Regions from separate parts of the Thermus aquaticus genome, predicted to be linked through region 2. Evidence: riboswitches for the same ligand, from Rfam matches in the RefSeq annotation. Region 2 holds a riboswitch; the other holds the start of a gene.

Region 1 (10,093 bases), 200 kb from region 2:
CCCCGAGGCCCATCTCCGCCAGGCGCCTCAAGAGGGCTACCACCCCCACCTGGTGCTCCAGGTCCAAAAAGGTGGTGGGCTCGTCCAGGAGGAGGTACCTGGGCTTCGCCGCCAGGGCCCGGGCCAGGAGGACCCGCTGCCGCTCCCCGCCGGAAAGGGTCCCAAGAAGCCTCCCCCGGAGGTGGGCGGCCCCGGTGGCCTCGAGGGCCCAGGCCACCGCCTCCCCGTCCTCCTTCCCCTCCCGGCCCCAAAGCCCCAGGTGGGGAAGCCTTCCCAGGCGCACCACCTCCTCCACCAGAAGCCCCTCGGGGTAGGGCCCCCCTTGGGGGAGGTAGGCGAGGAGCCGCCCCCGCTCGTAGCTGCCGTAGGCCCTTAGGGGCTTCCCCTCCAGGAGCACTTCCCCCCTCTGAGGGCGGAGGAGGCCCGCCATCGCCCTAAGGAGGGTGGTCTTCCCCGCCCCGTTGGGCCCGAGGAGGGCGAGCCACTCCCCTGGCCTTAGGGCGAGGTCCACCCCCTTAAGGGCGTGGGGCCCCCAAAGCCCCCTGGCCTCAAGCCCAGCCACGCCGCCTCCACATGAGGTAAAGGAAGAAAGGCCCCCCGAGGAGGGTGGTCACCACGCCCACGGGAAGCTCCGCCGGCCGGGTGAGGGTGCGGGCCAGAAGGTCGGCCAGAGAAAGGAGAGCCGCTCCACCCAGGGCGCTGGCGGGAAGGAGGAGGCGGTAGTCCTCGCCGAGAAGGCGCCTTAGGGCGTGGGGGGCCACCAGGCCCACAAAGCCGATGATGCCCGCCTGGGCCACGGCGCCCGCCGTGAGGAGGCTGGCCGAGAGGAGCAGGGTGAGCTTTAACGCCTCCAGGGGCAGGCCCAGGCTCCTCGCCGTCTCCTCGCCCAGCTGGAGGGCGTTCAGGGCCCGGCCCAGAAGGAGGAGGGGGGGCAGGGTCAGCAGGAAGATGAGGGCCAGGACCCGCACCGAGGGCCAGCCCAGAAAGGCCAGGTTCCCCAGGGTGTAGGCGAAGACCGCCCGCACCCGGTCGGCGTCCTGCATCATCAGGTAGGTGGTGGCCCCGGTGAGGACGCTCCCCACCACCACCCCCGCCAGCACCAGCTCGTGGGTGCGGGCCACTCCCCCGGCCAGGACCAGGGTGAGGAGGGTGGCGAGAAGGGCCCCCAAAAAGCCGAAGAAGGTGGCGGAAAGGGGCAGGTGCTGGAAGACGGCGTGCTGGGCGAAGGCGGGGGAAAGCCCCCCCAAAAGGGCGGCGAAGAGGGTCACGGCGAAGGCCGCCCCCGAGGCGGAACCCATCAGGTAGGGGTCGGCCAAAGGGTTGCGAAAAAGCCCCTGAAAGGCCGCCCCCGCCACCCCAAGGGCGGCCCCCACCAGCATCCCCCCCAGGACCCGGGGCAGGCGGAGCTGGGTGACGATGGGGTTCTCCTCCCACCCAAGAAGGGCCCGCACCACCTCCCCCGGGGAGAGGGCCACCGCCCCCAGGGCCACCCCCAGGACCAAGGCCAGGAGGAGCAGGAAGAGGAGCCAGGCGAAGACCAGGCTCCGCCTGAGGGCCAGGGGCAGGGCAAGGGTCATGGCTTGTGGAAGCAGTCCACCAAAAGCCTCAGGCCCTGGGCCACCCGGGGGCCGGGGCGGGAGAGGAGGCTGTCCTCCCCGCCCGTGTAGACGCAGATCCGCCCCTGGCGCACGGCGGCGATGCGGTCCCAGCCCGGCCGCTTGCGGATGGTCTCCAAGGCGCCCGGGTAGGTGGCCACGATCACCTCGGGGTTTTTCTCCAGGACGAACTCCGGGCTGATCTTGGGGAAGAGGCCCAGCTCCTTGGGGACGATGTTGACCCCCCGGGCCTTGGCGATGAGGACCCCGATGAAGCTCTCGGGACCCACGGTGTAGGGCGTGGGGTCAATCTCGTAGTAGACCCGGGGGCGGCCCTTGGCCTTGGCCGCCCGGGCCTCTTCCCCGTAGACCTCCTTCTGGATCTGGGCCACCAGCCGCTCGGCCTCGGAGGAAAGCCCAAGCAGCCTCCCCAAGGCGCGGACCGTCTTGAAGATGTCCTCGTAGGTCTCGGTCCGGACGGCGTAGACGGTGAGGCCCGCCCGCTCCAGGGTCTCGTAGAGCTTGCCGTACTTGGAGACCAGGACCAGGTCGGGCTTCAGGCTCACGATCAGCTCGGGGTTGGGGTTGTAAAGCCCCCCGGCCTTGGGCAGGCGCTTCACGCTTTCGGGCCAGTCGGAGTAGTCGTCGGTGGCCACGATCCGGTCGCAGGCCCCCAGGGCGCAGACCGTCTCCGTCACCGAGGGGAGCATGGTGACGATCCGCTTGGGCGGGGCCTTGAGGGTGACGGTACGCCCCAGGTCGTCGGTGACCGTGAGGGGAAAGGCCAGGGCCAAAGCCAAAAGGACCGAAAGGAACGCCAGCACTCGCTTCATGCCTACCTCCCTAAGGCCGCTAGGGCCAGGTCCAGGGGAGGTAGGGAAAAGCCCCTGCCGGGAGGCAGGGGCTAAAGGCAAAAGGCCGTTCGCCCCCACTTCTCCCCCATCCGCGTGAGGTGCCCGCCTCGGGGAAAGGCGGGCGGCCCTGGCAGGCATTCGGGCTTCCGGTCTGCGTTGAAGGGCACGAAGCGGGACCGGTTACCGTTGCGGGACAGCGCCGGACTTGCACCGGACTTCCCCACTTTAAGCCTGGACTACGCGCCCAGGCACCAGGGCATACGGGACCTGGCTTTGGGGCCCTAGCGGGCCTTGCCCCAAGGCTACGCCCTGCCCCCATACCTTGACAAGGGGTAGGCGGAGGGAGTTAAGTGGGTACCGAGGAACCAGCGCCGCTAACCCAGCGCTTTAAAGTGACCTGGTCCCTCGGGTGCGTTGGCCGGCTTGCGGGCCGAAAGTCCGCGGCACAAGAGGAGGTGGAGGTTATGAAAAGGTGGCTTCTGGCGGTAGGCGTGGCCCTGGGACTCGGCGCCCTGGCCCAGACGGGCAAACTGGAGATCTTCTCCTGGTGGGCGGGGGACGAGGGCCCGGCCCTCGAGGCCCTCATCAAGCTCTACAAGCAAAAGTACCCCGGGGTGGAGGTCATCAACGCCACCGTGACCGGCGGGGCGGGGGGTAACGCCAAGGCGGTCCTCAAGACCCGGATGCTGGGCGGCAACCCCCCCGACACCTTCCAGGTCCACGCCGGGATGGAGCTGATCGGCACCTGGGTGGTGGCGGACCGCATGGAGGACCTCACCCCCCTCTTCCGGCAGGAGGGCTGGCTCAAGGCCTTCCCCAAAGGACTTCTGGACCTCATCTCCTACAAGGGGGGCATCTGGAGCGTTCCGGTCAACATCCACCGCTCCAACGTCATGTGGTACATGCCCGCCAAGCTCAAGGAGTGGGGGGTCACCCCGCCCAAGACCTGGGCCGAGTTCCTGGCCACCTGCCAGACCCTTAAGAAGAAGGGCCTCGAGGCCCCCCTGGCCCTGGGGGAGAACTGGACCCAGCAGCACCTCTGGGAGAGCGTGGCCCTGGGTATCCTGGGCCCCGAGGGCTGGAACAACCTCTGGAACGGCAAGCTGAAGTTCACCGATCCCAAGGCCGTGGCCGTCTGGGAAACCTTCGGCAAGGTGCTGGACTGCGCCAACAAGGACGCCGCCGGCCTCTCCTGGCAGCAGGCCGTGGACCGGGTGGTCCAGGGCCAGGCCGCCTTCAACGTCATGGGGGACTGGGCGGCGGGCTACATGAGCACCACCCTGAAGCTGAAGCCCGGCACCGACTTCGCCTGGGCCCCTTCCCCCGGTACCTCCGGGGTCTTCATGATGCTCTCCGACTCCTTCGGCCTGCCTAAGGGGGCCAAGAACCGGCAGAACGCCATCAACTGGCTGAAGCTGGTGGGCTCCAAAGAGGGCCAGGACACCTTCAACCCCTTGAAGGGCTCCATCGCCGCCAGGCTGGACTCCGACCCCGCCAAGTACAACGCCTACGGCCAGTCCGCCATGAAGGACTGGCAGTCTAATCGCATCGTGGGCTCCCTGGTCCACGGGGCCGTGGCCCCCGAGAGCTTCATGAGCCAGTTCGGCACGGTGATGGAAATCTTCCTCCAGAGCAAGAATCCGCAGGCCGCGGCCAACGCGGCCCAAGCCATCGCCAACCAGGTGGGGCTCGGGCGCTAGCTCCCAAAAGCCCGTGGGGGCCCCCGGCCCCCGCGGGTTTCTTGGAGGAACCATGCGCGACCGGATCGCGGCTTTTTTGGTCCTGTTCCCCTCCTTGGTGGCCGTGGGGATTTTCGTCTACGGCTTCATCGGGCAGAACCTCTGGGTCTCCCTGACCGACTGGGGAAAGGACCCGGCCCAGGCCCTGGCCCTCCACCCCCAGCTCCGCTTCCTGGGCTTGGAAAACTACCGGGAGCTTTTCACCGGATTCGTGGACGTGCGCTTCCGGCAAAGCGTCGTCAACCTCATCTTCTTCACGGTCTTCTTCATGGCGGGAAGCCTGGGCCTGGGCTTCCTCCTGGCCTTGGCCCTGGACCGGGCCCCCAAGGGGGAGGGGTTTTTCCGCACGGTCTTTCTCTTCCCCATGGCCCTCTCCTTTGTGGTGACCGGGACCATCTGGCGCTGGCTTCTCCAGCCCCAGGGCGGCGTCAACGTCCTGCCCACACTCTTCGGCCTGCCCCCCCTCTCCTTCCCCTGGCTCACCACCCGGGAGCAGGTGTTCGTCTTTGACTGGAACCACCTCCCCTTCTTCACCGCCCTGGTAGTGGGGGGCCTTCTCCTCTACGTGGCCCTTAAGGCCCGCGGGGAGGGGGAGAGAAGGCGCTTTCTCTGGGGCCTGGCCTCGGGAGGGGTCCTTCTCCTCTGGGCCTTCACCCTGGGCCAGCGGGTCCAGCTCCTCCCCTACCCCGAACCCCACGGCTTCAGCCTAGCCCTGATCGGGGTCATCCTGGCGGCCGTGTGGCAGATGTCCGGCTACACCATGGCCCTCTACCTGGCGGGCCTCAGGGGGATCCCGGTGGAGGTCATTGAGGCCGCCAAGGTGGACGGGGCCAGCGAGTGGCAGCTCCTTCGCCGCGTGATCCTCCCCATGCTGGCCCCCATCACCCTCTCGGCCATGATCGTCCTGGGGCACATCGCCCTGAAGATCTTTGACCTCATCTTCGCCATGGCCGGCCTAGACTACGCCCCCACCGACGTGCCCGCCATTTACATGTACTTGCTGGCCTTCCGAGGCAACCAGTTCGCCAAGGGCGCGGCCATCGGCATCCTGCTCCTCCTCCTGGTGGCGGTAGTGGTGATCCCTTACCTGGCAAGTCAGCTGAAAAAGGAGGTGCGGCGCTGATGGGCCGTGTACTGCTTTACGCCTTCCTTGTCCTGGTCACGCTGTTCTTCCTCCTTCCCGTCTACCTGGTCCTCCTCACCGCCCTGAAGGAGCCCGCCAAGATCACCCTGGACACCGTCTGGCGCTGGCCCGACCCCGTCTACTGGGAAAGCTTCCGCATCGCCTGGGAGGCCTTCCGGCCCAAGTTCCAAAACAGCCTGGTGCTGGCCACCTACGCCACCCTCCTCTCGGCCCTGGTGGGGGCCCTGAACGGCTACGTCCTGGCCAAGTGGCCCTTTAGGGGATCCAACCTCCTCTTCGCCCTCATGCTCTTCGGGATGTTCATCCCCTACCAGAGCATCCTCATCCCCCTTTTCCAGTTTGTGAAGGCTATCGGGCTTTATGGATCCCTCTGGGGCCTGGTCCTGGTGCACGTGGTCTACGGTATCCCCATCGTCACCCTTATCTTCAAGAACTATTACAGTGAGATCCCCGATGAGCTCGTGGAGGCGGCCCGCATAGACGGGGCCGGTTTCTTCGGGGTCTTCCGCCACGTGATCCTGCCCCTTTCCGCCCCCGCCTTCGTGGTGGTGGCCATCTGGCAGTTCACGCAGATCTGGAATGAGTTTCTTTTCGCCGTGACCCTCACCCGGCCCGAGAGCCAGCCCATCACCGTGGCCCTAGCCCAGTTGGCGGGAGGCGAGGCGGTGAAGTGGAACCTGCCCATGGCCGGGGCCATCCTGGCGGCCTTGCCCACGCTCTTGGTCTACATATTCCTGGGACGCTACTTCTTGCGAGGCCTCCTGGCGGGCTCAGTAAAGGGATAAACTGAGCCTATGCGCGCTTGGGTGCAGGAAAGGTTAGAAGGGCCCATGGTCTTGAAGGAGGCGCCGGAGCCGGTGCCGGGCCCGGGGGAGGTCCTTTTGGAGGTGGAGGCGGTGGGGCTCAACTTCGCCGACCACCTCATGCGGCTCGGGGGGTACCTGACCCGGGTCCGCCCCCCCTTCACCCCGGGGATGGAGGCCGTGGGGAGGGTGGGGGGAAGGCGGTACGCGGCCCTGATGCCCTATGGGGCGCTGGCGGAGCGGGTGGCCGTGCCGGAGGAGGCCCTTCTTCCCCTTCCCGAAGCCCTCTCCTGGGAGGAGGCCGCCGCCTTTCCCGTCTCCTTCCTCACCGCCTACCTGGCCCTCGTGCGGGCCCAGGCCAGGCCCGGGGAGTGGGTCCTGGTCCAGGCGGCGGCGGGGGCCTTGGGCACGGCGGCGGTGCAGGTGGCCAAGGCCCTGGGGCTTAGGGTGCTGGGAGCGGCCTCGAGGCCGGAAAAGCTCCCCCTGGTCCAGGCCCTGGGGGCGGACGCCCTCGCCACCTACGAGGCCCTTCCGGAGAAGGTGCGGGAACTGGGGGGCGTGGACCTCGTCCTAGAGGTGCGGGGCAAGGCGGTGGAGGAAAGCCTGGACTTCCTCAAGGCCAGGGGCCGCCTGGTCTACATCGGGGCCGCCGAGGGGGAGGTGGCCCCCATCAACCCCCTCCGCCTCATGCGCAAAAACCTGGCGGTGCTGGGCTTCTGGCTGGCCCCCCTCCTCCGGGAAAGGCCCCTTCTGGAGGAGGCCCTGGGCTTCCTCCTCCCCCGCCTGGGCCGGGAGATGCGGCCCGTGGTGGGGGCCGTCTTCCCCTTCGCCGAGGCCGAGGCCGCCTTCCAGGCCCTTCTGGACCGGGGCCACACCGGCAAGATCGTGGTCCGCCTCTAAATGCCCCGCCGCGGCTTTTGCCACGGCGGAGGCTCCAAGCGCATCTAAGTACCCCGCCGCGGCAAAAACCACGGTGGGGGCCCCAGAAAAACCCTTAGCCCCGGTTTGGGCACCCCATGTTGCGAAACCAAAGTGCGGGTACTTAGAGGCTGTCGTAAAAGTCCTCCAGGGGCAGTTACGCGGCCCTGGCTAGCCGCTTCACCAACAATCGTAGCATGCCCAGATAGACCCAGGCCTCGCTTACCCGAGGGTTCTCCTCATAGTCCTTGGCAAGACGCCGGTTCCGCCCCAGCCAGGCAAAGGTCCTCTCCACCACCCACCGCTTAGGTAAAGGCTTGAACCCACGCTCCCGCGGAATCTCCGGCACCTCCGCCCCCTCCCGCACCCAGACCCCCCGTACCCCCTTCCGGACCCGGCCAAGCCCCCGCACCTGGAAGGTCTCAATCCCGGTCCCGGCGGACCAGGGCTTGCACCGCTTTCTCCCACACCCCCTCCTTCTGCCACTGGCGAAAGTAGTGGTAGACGGTGGACCAGTGGGGCAGGTCATGGGGCATGGCTCGCCAGGGGATGCCGTTCTTCAGGACGTAAAGGATGGCGTTCATGATCTCTCTTCTGGACACCTTGGCGGGCCGGCCGCCGGGCTTGGGGGCGGGAATGAGGGGCTCCAGGAGGGCCCACTCCTCGTCGGTTAGGTCGCTGGGGTAACATCGTCTAAAAGGCACCCTTCAAGGATACCACCCTTTTACGACAGCCTCTAAGCCTTGCGAACAAAGGGGTAGACGGCCACTTATACCCTTGTTTCGGAACCTTTTGCCGGGGCCCCCATGCTGGCTTGCGCCAACATGAGGTGGTATTAGGGTAGCCCCAGGTGGGCCCGCACCGCCGCCAGGTCAAAGAGGGCGTGGCCCACGCTTTTAAAGAGGACGAACTCCCCTTCCGCCCGCCGCCCCAAAAGGGCTTCCTTTAGGGGGATGGCGGGCCTCTTTACCCCCTGAAGCTCCCCGGCCTCCAGGAGGGCGTCCTCCGTGTCCACGTAGAGGGCGGCCCGCTCCACCAGGGCCTTCGGCACCTCCCGCATCTCCGGGCGGTAGGCGCCCACCGCCGCCAGAAAGACCCCGGGGGGCACCCTCTCGGGAAGGACCGGGGTGGGGCTAGGGGTAGCGGTGACGAGGAAGGCCACGTCCTCCGGGACCTCCTCCCCCGTCCACTCCAGGGCCTCGAGGCCCATCGCCCTGGCCTTTCGCAGAAGGGCCTCCACCCTTGCCCTCCCCCTCCCCCGCACGTAGACCCGGCTCAGGGGAAAGGCCTCGAGGAAGGCCTCCAGATGGGCCTCCCCCTGGGCCCCGGGGCCCACGATGAGGAGGGCCCCCGCTTTCCTCGGGGCCAGGACCTGGGCCGCGAGAAGGGAGAGGGCGGCGGTGCGCCTTTTCGTGATCTCCTCTCCGGGGAGGTGGAAGACCTCCCCCGTAGAGAAGCGCCTGGCCCAGACCTCCGCCCGGACCATGGGGTCTTGTCCCTCCTGCACCGTGACCAGCTTGCAGACCGCCACCTCCTCGTCGGCCGCCGGCATCACCAGAAAGGCCCCGCCGGGGATGGGGAGGACCTGGCGCCTCGGGGCCACCCCGCCCCTCAGGAGGACGCCCCGGATGGCCTCGGCCAAAGCCCTATAGCCTCCCATGCCTCTAGAATGCCCCACATGGAAGCCCTCCTCAACACCGTCTTCCCCGTGGCCCTGGTGGTCTTCTCGGGCTACCTTTTGGGCCGGCGGATGGCCATGGACCTCCCCACCCTCTCCCGCCTCACCGTCTACCTCCTGGTGCCCGCCCTCATCTTTGACGCCATGTACCGGGCCCAGTTCTCCCGGGAAGGGCTTTTGGGCCTCACCCTGGGCTTCCTCCTCACCTACCTGGGTCTTTACCTCTTCGTGGCCCTCCTGGGCCGCCTCCTTAGGGAGAGCCCCGAGGCGGCCAAGAGCCTGGCCCTCGCTGCCCTCTTCCCCAACTCCGGCAACATGGGGCTTTCCCTCACCTACTTCGCCCTGGGGGAGGTGGGGCTTGGGCTGGCCGTGGTCTACTTCATCCTCTCCAGCGTCCTCATGTTCGGCCTGGGACCCGCCTTCATCCGGGGGGGAGGGGTCCTCGAGGGCCTCCGCTTCACCCTGCGCCTGCCCCTCTTTTACGCCCTCGTCCTGGGCCTCCTCTTCCGGGGCCTGGGGGTGGTCTTCCCCTTCCGCCTGGAGGAGGGGGTGCGCCTCATGGGCCAGGCCGCCATCCCCGTCCTCCTCCTCACCCTGGGGACGCAGATGGCCCAAACCCCCTTCCGGCTCGGAGCCTTTGAGCTTTGGGCGAGCGGCCTACGGCTCCTCGTGGCCCCCCTTTTCGCCTATCTGGCGGGGCTTCTCCTCGGCCTCCCCCGGCTGGAGCACCAGGTCCTGGTGCTCCAGTCCGCCACCCCCATCGCCGTCAACGCCTTCTTGCTCTCCCGGGAGTTTGGCAAGGACGCGGCCCGCATAGGGCGAAGCGTGGTGGTCTCCACCTTCTTGGCCTTCCTAACGGTTCCCCTGATCCTCTTCCTCATCGGGGTCCGGTAGAAGGGGCGTGCCCAGGTCCAGCTGGAAAAGAACCCCTCCCGCCCAAAGCCCCACCAGGCGGTGGTAGCCTTCCTTCAGGGGAAAGCGGGCCTCCTGGACCCCAGGGCCCTCCAGGAAAAGGGCCTTCTCCAGGAGGAGATCCCCCTCCCGGTACCACTTCAGGTGCAGGTACCCGGGCCCGGGAAGCCGCTCCACCCTCAGGACCAGCCTGGCCTCCTCCCCATCCTTGAGGAGACGCGCCACCACAAAAGGCCTCTCCGGGAGCGGGGGCCTTCCCGGGTCCAGGGGCAAAAAGGTGTAGCGGCAGGCGGAAAGGAGAAGGAGGAGAAGAAGAAGCCCCCTCACCGCCCCTCCCCGGCGGTCACTATGGCCAAAAGGGCAGTAGCCGCCGTCTCCGCCCTGAGGATCCGCCGCCCCAGGCTCACCGGGGCGAAGCCCCGCTCCTCAAGGAGGGCCACCTCCTCCTCG
Region 2 (10,093 bases):
GGAGGACCAGGGTGTCCGCATGGGGAAGGGGGAGGGTGGGGTCGTGCCCTGTGGCCACGGCGAAGCTCCGGGCAAGGCCCCGGTGGGTGAGGGGCAGGCCCAGAGCAGAAAGGGCCCCCACGGGGCTCGTCACCCCGGGGACCACCTCAAGGGCGATGCCCGCCCGCTTCAGGGCCAGGACCTCCTCTCCCCCGCGCCCGAAGACCATGGGGTCCCCTCCCTTAAGCCGAGCCACCACCCGCCCCTCCCGGGCCAGGGCAACGAGCCTTTCCGTGATGGCCTCCTGGGGGGTCTTCTCCCCGTACCCCTCCTTGCCCACGGGGACGAGCTCCCCTTTGGCCAGGGCGAGGACCCCAGGGTGGACCAGGCGGTCGTGGAGGACCACCTCGGCCACCTCTAAAACCCTCAGGGCCTTCAGGGTGAGGTGCTCCGGCCCCCCGAACCCCGCCCCCACCAGGTAGACCTTTCCCCTCATCGCCTCCTCGGGAAGAGACGGTGGAGCCTCCGGTGGAGGGCGTCCAGGTCCTGGTAGAGGGCCTCGGCCTCCGCCCTTAGGGCCTTAAGGCGCCCCTCCATGGCCTCCACCGTGAGGAGAAGCCCACGCCAGTAGGGCTCTTCGGGCTCCTTGGCGGCCTTTTCCTCCAGGTGAAGAAGGGCTTCCTTTAAGGCCCCTTCCAGGGCGGGGAAGGTTTTGGCCTCGGCGAGGCGCCTAAGCTCGGGCCTTTCCCCGAGCACGGGGGCGAGTTCCTCCCGCTCGTGGAGGAGGTCGTGGGCCTCCTTCTCCAAAAGCTCGCCGATCGCGATCCTCAGGGCCGAAAGCTCGTGGCATGCCATCTAGATCACCTCCAAAAGCTTTTCCTCGTAAATCTCCCCCCCCTCCAGATGGGCCTTCCGGAAGGGAAGGGCGTCCTCCGGGGAGAGCCCTCCGTAGACCACTCCCTCGGGGTAGGCGATGAGGACAGGCCCCTTGCCGCACCGGCCCAGGCAGGGGGTGGGGGTGAGCTGGACCCAGGGTCCCAGGTCCCTTAGGTCCTCCTCCAGGCGGCGTAGAAGCCCCAGGGCTCCCCTTTCCCGGCAGTCCTCCCCGGTGCAGAGGAGGAGGTGGGTGAAGGGCCCATGGGGGTGGCGGCCTGGGGCGAAGAGGGCGTGGCGGAGGGCGCGAAGCCCCGCGATCTGGGCCTCCCGCCTCGGGGCAAAGCGCCCCACGGGATAGCGGTAGCGGCAGGTGTCGCAGGGGGCGTACCCGCCCTCCAGGGCTTCCCGGTACCGGTCCACCAGGGCCTCGAGGAGGGCGGGGTGGCCCATGAGGGGAGGGAGGACCTCGAGATCCAGGCCCGCTACCCGGCCCCTCAGCCTCTCCTCCACCACCCCGCGGAAGAAGAGGTGGGGTAGGAGGAAAACCCGCCTGGGCCTAAGCCCGGCGAGCCGGAGGAGGGCCTCCCTGGGCGTGGGCCTCGCCTTGGCGGCGTAGGCCGGGAGCGTGGGCACCCCGGTTTTCTCCTCTATGAGCCGGGCCAGGGCCGCGCCCTCGGCGTTCGCCCCGGGGTCGGTGCCGCCCCTCAGGACCAGGACCGCCCCGTCCTCAGGCGTGGCCCCCTTGCGCCTAAGCCGCTCCGCCCATAGGGCCACCAGGGCGGGGTGGGTGCCGAGGGGACGGGCGAGGAGGAAGCGGGCCTTAGGGTAGTGAGCCTGCGCCGCCTCCAGGGCCAGGGGGAGGTCGGCCTTGAGGTGCCCCGCCCCGAGGAGGAGGAGGGGAAGGACCACCCCGCCTCCCCGCCCAGCGAGTTCCAAGGCGGCCTCGAGGAGGGTGGGGCTTTGGTGCTCCACAAAGCCCAAACGCACCCCCACCCCAAGCCGCCGTTCCAGCCCTACCCTGAGGCCTTGGGCCAGGGCCCGGGCCCTGGGGTCGGGGGAGCCGTGGGCGGCCAGGAGGATCACGGCAGGGCCTCCTCGGGGAGCCTCAAGGACAGGACCCCAAGGGCCAGGGTGAGGTTCCCCCGCTTGGTCTTCTCCACGAGAAGCCTCGCCCCTTCCGCCAGGACCGCCGCCTCCGCCACCCCCCATAGCCCCGTGTGGCGGAAAACCGCTTCCGAGGGGTTGGGAATCCTTTGGGCGTTCAGGACCTCCTTGGGGTGGAAGCGCAAGGGGAGCCCTGTCTCCTCCGCGAAGGCCAGAAGCCCCGCCTCGTCCCGCTTGAGCTCGGCGGTGGCGAGGGCCCTCAGGCTTTCCCGGGCGAAGCCCCTTTCCTGCAAGAAGCTGAAGACCTCCCGCCGTATCTCCTCTAAGGGGGTCCCCCGGTTGCACCCGATCCCGAGGACCAGGGCGGGCGGGTGGGCGAAGAGGGTGGGGACGGGGAGGGGGAAAGGCCGCCTCACGGTGAAAAGCACCATCCCTTCCACCCCTTCCGCTTTCGGGGCCTCGAGGAGCCGCACCATGGGGTAGCGCAACAAGGGGCTAAGGTCCACGCAGTCCGACCAAAATCCCACCGGCCTCCCGTCCACCAGGAGGGCGGAAACCTCCTTGAGGGGCTTCCAGTCGGGGACCCGGGCCCCCAGGGCCTTCGCCAGGAGGTCGGGGGCAGGGGCGCCAAGGCTGTCCGTCCCCGTGGTGAGGACGGCCTCGCCCCCCAGGGCCTCGGCGAGATGGCGGGCGAGGGGGTTCGCCCCCCCCAGGTGCCCTGCGAGGAGGGGGACGAAGTAGCGCCCCTTGAGGTCCACCACCAGCACGGCAGGGTCCACCCGCTTGTCCAGGATGAGAGGGGCGATGGCCCTGAGGACGATCCCCGAGGCCATAACGAAGACATGGCCATCGTGGAGGGACCAGGTTTTGGGGAGGAGTTCCCTGATGGGTTCCTCAAAGTAGACCGCCCCCTCCACGAGCCCCCGGTACTTGGCCGCGGCGTAGAGGGTGCTCCCGGGGAGGGCCTTGTGGATCCTCTCCGCCACGGAAAGCCCGGGGAGGGTCAGGGTGTAGACGGCGACCCTTTCCGGGCGGAGGGGCCCGATCTCAGGCATCCCCCCTCCTCAAGGAGCGGCCCGGGGTCTCCCCGGGGAGGGCCTCCCCGGTCTTCAGGTCGTACTTCAGGGCGTAGCCCCTAGGGGTGAGGAAGGTGCCTTCGTAGAAGCGGCTTTGGCGGTTGCCGATCACCACCGTGGTGAGCATACCCGCCTCCGCTTCCCTGAGCCCTTCCAGGGTGGTGAGGGTCACCTCCTGCCGCTTGCGGTAGGCGCTTTTGACCAGAGCGGCCGGGGTTTCCTTGGGGCGGTATTCCAGGAGGATCTCGGCGCTTCTTCTAAGCTGCCAGTCCCGCCTTTTGCTCTGGGGGTTGTAGAGGACCACCACGAAGTCCCCTTGCCCTGCAGCGTGGAGCCTCTGCTCTATTAGGGGCCAGGGGGTGAGGAGGTCGGAGAGGCTGATGAGGCAGGTGTCGTGGGCAAGGGGGCTTCCCAGGAGGCTCGCCACGGCGTTCGCTGCCGTGACCCCAGGGATCACCTCCAGAGCCACCTCCTTTCCCCCCAGGGCGAACCGCCCCGGGAGGCCCACTCCCCCGTCCACCCGGAGGAAGCCGCGCTCCTCCATGAGCTCCAAGACGGGGGCCGCCATCCCGTAGACCCCGGGGTCCCCCCCGGAGACCAGGGCCACCCTCTGGCCGGAAAGGGCCCGCTCCAGGGCCTCCTCCGCCCGGTCCAGCTCCTCCGTCATCCCCTTCCGGACCAGCTCCTTGCCCGAGAGGAGCCCCATCTCCTCCAGGAGCTTCACGTAGGTGCTGTAGCCGATCACCACTTGGGCCCTCTCCAGGGCTTCCCGGGCCCTCTGGGTGAGCCCCCCGAGGTCCCCGGGGCCCATGCCCACCAAAAAGAGCGCTCCCATCCTTCACCTCCGGTAGCGGTGCCTAAAGCTTGGGTCGTAAAGCCGGCTCCTCGCTCCCTTCGCCCTCAAGGCCTCCCCCACCAGGTAGACCGTGGTGTCCCGGGCGGGAAGGCGGGCGAGGCCCTCCAGGTCCGTAAGCCCCACCTCCTCCCCCGCCTGGCCCACCTTGTGGCCGTAAAGCACCGGGGTATCCCCGGGAAGCCCCGCCTCCATAAGCTCCCGGGCAAGCCTCTTGGGGTGCATCCCCGAGAGGTAGACCGCCAGGGTCAGGCCCCTTCGCGCCAGGGCTTTCGGGTCCTGCCCCTCGGGCACGGGCGTCCGCACCCCAAGCCGGGTAAAGGCCACCGCCTGAGCCACCTCCGGGGCGGTGAGGGAAAGGCCTGCCTTGGCGGCTAGGGCGAAGGCCGCCGTGACCCCGGGGACCACCTCCACCCCCACCCCCAAGGCCTCGAGGGCCTCCTTCTCCTCCAGAAGCGTCCCGTAAAGCCCCGGGTCCCCCGAGTGGAGCCGGACCACGGTCCCGCCCCTTCGGGCCTCCTCGGCCAACACCCCCACGATCTCCTCCAGGACCATCCCCTTGGAGTCTTGGAGCACCGCCCTCGGGGCGAGCCCCCGCAGCGCTCCTTCGGGGAAAAGGCTTCCCGTGTAGAGGACGAAGCGGGCCTCCCCTAGGAGCCTTGCCCCCTTTACCGTGAGGAGCTCCGGGTCCCCCGGTCCCCCGCCCACCACGTGTACCAAAGGCCTCATCCCTCTCCCTCCTGCATCGGGGAAGCCGCCCGCCAAAGCCCCACCAGGGTCCAGTAGTCCTCCCTCCTGGCCTGGTCTAGGGGCAGGACCTTCTCCCCCGGCATCCCAAGCCGCAGGAAGGCCCAACCCTTCCACCCGGGGAAGGCCCTTTCCAGGGCCTTCAGGTCCTTGGCCTTGTAGACGAAGACCGCCTGGAAGCGCTCTAGACCCGTGGGGTCTAGGGGCCTAAGGCCCGTCACCACGGCGAACCCCTCCTCCCCCATGGCCAAAGGCTTCAGGACGCGGGCCGCCGCCAGCTGGTGGGCGCTGATCCCGGGAACGGCCTCCACCTCCACCCCCTCCAGGTGGGGGAAGAGGTTGACCGGGGAGGCGTAGAGGAGGCTGTCCCCCAGGACCAGGTACCCTCCTTCTCCGTAGCGCGCCAGGGCCTCCCGGATGCGCCGCGCCGACTCTTGCCGCGCAGCCCGGGTCTTCTCCGGGTCGCCCCCGGTGAAGAGGGGAAGGGGTACCAGGGGCGTGCCCTTGGGGATGTGGGGTTGAGCGGCCCTCAGGGCGAGGGGTTCCCGCCCCTCTTCAAGGGGGTAGAAGAGGACGGGAAGGGTCTGGATAAGCCTCAGGGCCCGGAGGGTGAGGAGCTCAGGGTCACCGGGGCCTACGCCGATCAGGTAGAGCTTCATGCCCCCTCCTTCCTCACGGCGAGAAGGGTGATGGGGTTTTGCGCCTCGAGGCGGTGGTAACGGGCAAGGGGCACCACCCGGCCCACCTGGACCTGGAAGCCCTCCATGGGAAGCCCCGTCCCCTTTAGGAAGCCACAGGCTGCGAGGAGGTTCTCCAGGGTGATGGCCGCCACCACGAGCCTCCCCCCGGGCCTTAGGGCCTCTAGGCTTACCCGGAGGATCTCCTCAAGCTCCCCCCCGCTTCCCCCCACGAAGACGGCGTGGGGGGCGGGAAGGCCCTCCAGGGCCTTTGGGGCCTCCCCCTTCACCAGGAAGAGGTTAAAGGCCCCGAAGCGCTGGGCGTTCTCCTCTATGTGGGGCCAGGATTCGGGGTTTTTCTCCACGGCGTAGACCTCCCCCCACGGCGCGAGCCGCGCCGCCTCAATCCCCACGCTTCCCGTCCCGGCGCCCACGTCCCAAAGGACCCCGTCTGGGGGGAGGCCGAGGAGGCCCAGGGCGAGAAGGCGAACCTCCCGCTTGGTGATGAGCCCCTTCTTGGGCATCCTCCGCTCAAAGGCCTCGTCGGGGAAGAAGCCAAGCCTTGGCGGAAGAGGCCCCTTGGCCTCCAGGACAAGGACGTTGGGGTCTAGGAAGGTCTCCCGGGCCACCTCCTCCAGGCCCGCGAAGCTCCGCACCCGCTCGTCCTCCTCCCCGAGCCTTTCCGCCACGTGGGCCCGGGCATCCACGCCCATGGTCAGGAGGGCCCGGGCGATCCGCGCCGGGGTGTGCTCAGGGTCGGTGTAGACCACGGAAAGGGGGGAGAGGCTGAGCTCCAGAAGCGCCCCGCCCAGGGGCCTGCCGTGGAAGGAGAAGAAGCGGGCTTGGTCCCAGGGGAGCTTGAGCCTGGCGAAGGCCTCCTGGAAGGCGGTGGGGGCGGGGTAGACCTCGGCCTCGGGGAAGCGCTCCAGGACCCGCTTGCCGAGGCCGAAGAAGAGGGGGTCTCCCGAGGCCAGGAAGGCCACCTTCCTCCCCGCCTTGACCCGTTTCTCCGCTAGGTCCAGAAGGGCCTCCAAGGGGCCCTGGACGGGCACCTTCTCCCCAGGGTGGTCGGGGAAGTGGGCGAGGTGGCGCCTCCCCCCGATCAGGACCTCCGCCTCCTCCAGGCGCCTTAGGGCCTCGAGGCTCAGGCCCTCCCGGCCCCTCGCCCCCATCCCGATCACGTAGACCGCCATCATCCCTCCCTGAAGGCGGAGGAGGTGTCCACCCCGCCGTCCGCCGCAAGGCGGATCAGGGCGTGGAGGGCGGCTACCACCAGGGTGCTTCCTCCCTTCCGGCCCTCCGTGACGATCCAGGGCACCGGGGCCTCCATGAGGGCCCGCTTGGCCTCCAGGACGTTCACGAACCCCACGGGCATTCCCAGGACCAAGGCGGGCCTCGCCCCTTGCCGGATGGCCTCCACCAGGGCAAGGAGGAAGGTGGGGGCGTTCCCCACCCCCACGATGGCCCCTTGCAGAAGCCCCTTTTCCCACGCGTAGGCCACCGCCGCCTCAGCCCGGGTGCCCCCCGTGGCCTTGGCCCGCGCCACCACCTCGGGGTGGGCGAGGAGCTCCACCACCTCGTTGCCGAAAAGCCTAAGCCTTTCCGGGTTCAGGCCGCAGGCGATCATCCGGGCGTCCACCAGGATCCGCGCCCCCTCCTGGATGGCCTTTAGACCCGCTTCCACCGCCCCTTCGCTAAAGCGGGTGAGCTCCTTGTACTCAAAATCGGCGGTGGCGTGGATCATCCGGCGCACGATGGGCCACTGCAGGGGAGAAAACCCGTGGGCCCCGGCCTCCAGGTCCACGATGCGGAAGCTCTCCTCCTCTATGGCCCGCCCCTTCTCCGTCATCTGGTGGGCGGGGTTCCTCTGGGCCTTGATCAGCTCATCCACGGTACACCTCCCTGTCGGGCCAGGCGGCGAGGCATTGCCCCTGGTCAAAGTCCGTGAGGGCCACGCTCACGAAGGGCCTTTCCCCGATGTAGGCTTGGAGCTTCTCCCGGGCGAGGCGAACGAGGTTTAGGAAGAAGAGCTCCAGCCCCTCCTCTAGGGCGAGCTCCAGGAAGCGCCTTGCCGTGGCGGCCCCTTCCGCCTCCTTAAGGACCCTTGGGCTCGCCCCCGCCTGCTTAAGGAGGGAGAGAAGGAGGAAGCGGTTCACTTCGCCGCCCGCCGCGTGGGTCATGGTCTTGCCGTCGGCCATCTTGGAGATCTTCCCGATCATCCCCACGACGCGCACCACCTCTATGCCCACCTTTCGGGCGGCCCGCAGCACGTCCCCCACGAAGTCCCCCATTTCTATGAAGGCCATCTCGGGAAGGTGGGGGAGGAGCCTTTGCGCGAAGCGCTCGCTCTTGCCTCCCGTGGTGGCGGCGATCTCCAAAAGGCCGTTGGCCCGCGCCACCCCCACCGCCTGGACCACGCTCATGCGGAAGGCGCTGGTGGAGTAGGGCTTCACCACCCCTGTGGTCCCCAGGACGGAAAGCCCCCCGAGGATTCCGAGCCTGGGGTTTAAGGTCTTCTTGGCGAGCTCTTCGCCCCCGGGGATGGCGATGGTGATGGCGAGGGGCTTTTCCGTCACCTCCCGCACCGCCTCAAAGATCATCTGCCTGGGCACCGGGTTGATGGCGGGCTCCCCCACGGGCACCCCAAGGCCGGGCTTGGTCACCACCCCCACGCCTTCCCCGCCCTCCAGGCGGTCGGCGCTGGCGAAGCGCACCAGGGCCTGGATCTCCGCCCCGTGGGTCACGTCGGGGTCGTCCCCGGCGTCCTTGATCATCCCCACGAGGACCCCTTCCCCCTTCCGTTCCAGGCGGAAGACCTTGAAGGTCTGCCGCCACCCTGCGGGGAGCCAGATGTCCACCTCCTGGGGGGCTTCGCCAAGGAGGGCGAGGGCCGCGGCCTTGGCCGCTGCGGCGGCGTTCGCCCCCGTGGTGAAGCCGATGCGGCTTCCCTTCTTGTCCCGGGGCGGGGGGTAGGGGTGGCTCATGCGGGGCGCAAGGCGTAGAGCCTCAGGGAAACGAGCAAGCCGAAAAGCCCAAGACCTAAGGGCAGGGCGAGGGCCTCGAGGTCTACCCCTCCAAGCTCTGCCAGGGCCAGAAGGAGGGCCACGGCCACCACCGACCATCCGAGGAGGCGGCTTGCTACCTCGGCCCTTCGGGAGTCTTTGGCCAGGGTCTGAAGGCGGCTTGCCAAAAGCCCGTCCACCCCGTCCACGAGGAGCATGCCCAGGGTGAAGAGAGCCCCGAGCCTCAGGGGGGAAAGCTCGGCGGAGAGGGCCAGGGCAGAGAGCTGGCTCGCCGTCTCAAAGCCGAGGCCGAAGAGGACCCCGAGGAGGAGGGGGTTAAGGAGGGGAAGCCCTTTTGGGGGGGTTGGGGGGGTGGGCCGCAGGAGCCGATAGAGGTTCAGGGCCGCCACCAGGAGGAGGAGGAAGGCGGGAAGGTGGAGGGCCTCCAGGTCCACCCGCTGGAGGAGGCTTGCCGCTGGGAAGGCTAAAAGGGTGACGATCCCCCCGTGCCCCAAGGCGAAAAGGACGCCGTTAAGGGGAGAGGGCCTCACCCGGGAGAGCCCGTCCACCGCCGCCAGGTGGTCGGGGTCCACGCCGTGGCGCATCCCCAAGGCCACGGCCAAAAGCTCGAGGCCCGTCACGGAGCACCTGCCTTTTGCGGGGAATAGAGGGCTTGGGACCGGTATCCGCCTTTCTTCATCGCCGCCTCCTTTCGCCCCTGCTCGGGGGCAGGTGAGGCGCGGACCGGGGCGGGTATTCGGGCTTCCGGCCTAGACGATGGGCCTATGGGTTGGGCCGGTTACCGTTGCGGCACAGCGCCGGACTCTCACCGGTCTTCCCCCTTTTGCGCCCCAGGGCATCCGGGCCCTGGGGCACCCCGGCCGCACGGACCCCCCATGGGGGGCTTGGCCCAGGTTTTACCCCTTCCTCTGTCCGGCTGTCAAGCCTGGCCCCAGGGCCTTGACGGGGGCCCGGGGAGGGCCTAGGCTAGTACCGACCGATCGGTTAGGAGGCGGTATGCCCGAGGCCTGGATCGTGGAAGCGGTGCGAAGCCCCATCGGCAAGCACGGCGGGGCCCTCTCCTCCGTGCGCCCCGACGACCTTCTGGCCCACGTCCTTTCCGCCCTCATGGAGCGCTCAGGCGTCCCCAAAGAGGAGGTGGAGGACGTCTACGCCGGGTGCGCCAACCAGGCGGGTGAGGACAACCGCAACGTGGCCCGCATGGCCCTCCTCCTGGCGGGCTTTCCCGTGGAGGTGGCCGGGTGCACGGTGAACCGGCTCTGCGGCTCGGGCCTCGAGGCCGTGGCCCAAGCGGCCCGGGCCATCTGGGCCGGGGAGGGGCAGGTCTACGTGGGCAGCGGGGTGGAGTCCATGTCCCGGGCTCCCTACGCCGTGCCCAAGCCGGAAAGGGGCTTCCCCACCGGCAACCTCACCATGTACGACACCACGCTGGGCTGGCGCTTCGTCAACCCCAGGATGGAGGCCCTCTACGGCACCGAGAGCATGGGGGAAACCGCCGAGAACCTGGCGGAGATGTACGGGATCCCCCGGGAGGAGCAGGACCGCTTCGCCCTCCTCTCCCACGAGAAGGCGGTGCGGGCCTGGGACGAGGGTCGCTTCCTGGACGAGGTGGTCCCGGTGCCGGTGAGGCGGGGGAAGGAGGAGGCCCTGGTCTCCGTGGACGAGGGGCCCAGGCGGGACACCTCCTTGGAGAGGCTCGCCGCCCTAAGGCCCGTCTTCCGGGAGGGGGGCACGGTGACCGCGGGGAACGCTAGTCCC

What was found. Region 2 has a riboswitch for cobalamin ahead of BVI061214_RS09295 (HoxN/HupN/NixA family nickel/cobalt transporter). Riboswitches for the same ligand answer to the same signal wherever they lie in the genome.
Region 1: another riboswitch for cobalamin. It lies ahead of BVI061214_RS08345 (ABC transporter substrate-binding protein); the one in region 2 lies ahead of BVI061214_RS09295 (HoxN/HupN/NixA family nickel/cobalt transporter).

What each region holds. Positions count from the first base shown of each region.
Region 1 is NZ_LHCI01000106.1:1,345,789-1,355,881, reverse strand. It holds gene BVI061214_RS08355 (ABC transporter ATP-binding protein) at 1-562, opposite strand, end outside; gene BVI061214_RS08350 (FecCD family ABC transporter permease) at 549-1,577, opposite strand; gene BVI061214_RS08345 (ABC transporter substrate-binding protein) at 1,574-2,428, opposite strand; cobalamin riboswitch at 2,562-2,720, opposite strand; gene BVI061214_RS08340 (ABC transporter substrate-binding protein) at 2,914-4,149, shown strand; gene BVI061214_RS08335 (carbohydrate ABC transporter permease) at 4,202-5,311, shown strand; gene BVI061214_RS08330 (carbohydrate ABC transporter permease) at 5,311-6,117, shown strand; gene BVI061214_RS08325 (zinc-binding dehydrogenase) at 6,127-7,035, shown strand; gene BVI061214_RS13825 (transposase) at 7,211-7,465, opposite strand; gene BVI061214_RS13820 (IS5 family transposase) at 7,476-7,757, opposite strand; gene BVI061214_RS08310 (Rossmann-fold NAD(P)-binding domain-containing protein) at 7,889-8,713, opposite strand; gene BVI061214_RS08305 (AEC family transporter) at 8,723-9,625, shown strand; gene BVI061214_RS08300 (hypothetical protein) at 9,584-9,970, opposite strand; gene BVI061214_RS08295 (16S rRNA (uracil(1498)-N(3))-methyltransferase) at 9,967-10,093, opposite strand, start outside.
Region 2 is NZ_LHCI01000106.1:1,547,104-1,557,196, reverse strand. It holds gene cobA (uroporphyrinogen-III C-methyltransferase) at 1-475, opposite strand, end outside; gene BVI061214_RS09340 (DUF3209 family protein) at 472-834, opposite strand; gene BVI061214_RS09335 (CbiX/SirB N-terminal domain-containing protein) at 835-1,938, opposite strand; gene BVI061214_RS09330 (cobalt-precorrin 5A hydrolase) at 1,935-3,014, opposite strand; gene cobJ (precorrin-3B C(17)-methyltransferase) at 3,007-3,870, opposite strand; gene BVI061214_RS09320 (cobalt-precorrin-4/precorrin-4 C(11)-methyltransferase) at 3,874-4,617, opposite strand; gene BVI061214_RS09315 (precorrin-2 C(20)-methyltransferase) at 4,614-5,294, opposite strand; gene cbiE (precorrin-6y C5,15-methyltransferase (decarboxylating) subunit CbiE) at 5,291-6,508, opposite strand; gene BVI061214_RS09305 (precorrin-8X methylmutase) at 6,505-7,203, opposite strand; gene BVI061214_RS09300 (cobalt-precorrin-5B (C(1))-methyltransferase) at 7,196-8,296, opposite strand; gene BVI061214_RS09295 (HoxN/HupN/NixA family nickel/cobalt transporter) at 8,293-8,955, opposite strand; cobalamin riboswitch at 9,046-9,208, opposite strand; gene BVI061214_RS09290 (thiolase family protein) at 9,332-10,093, shown strand, end outside.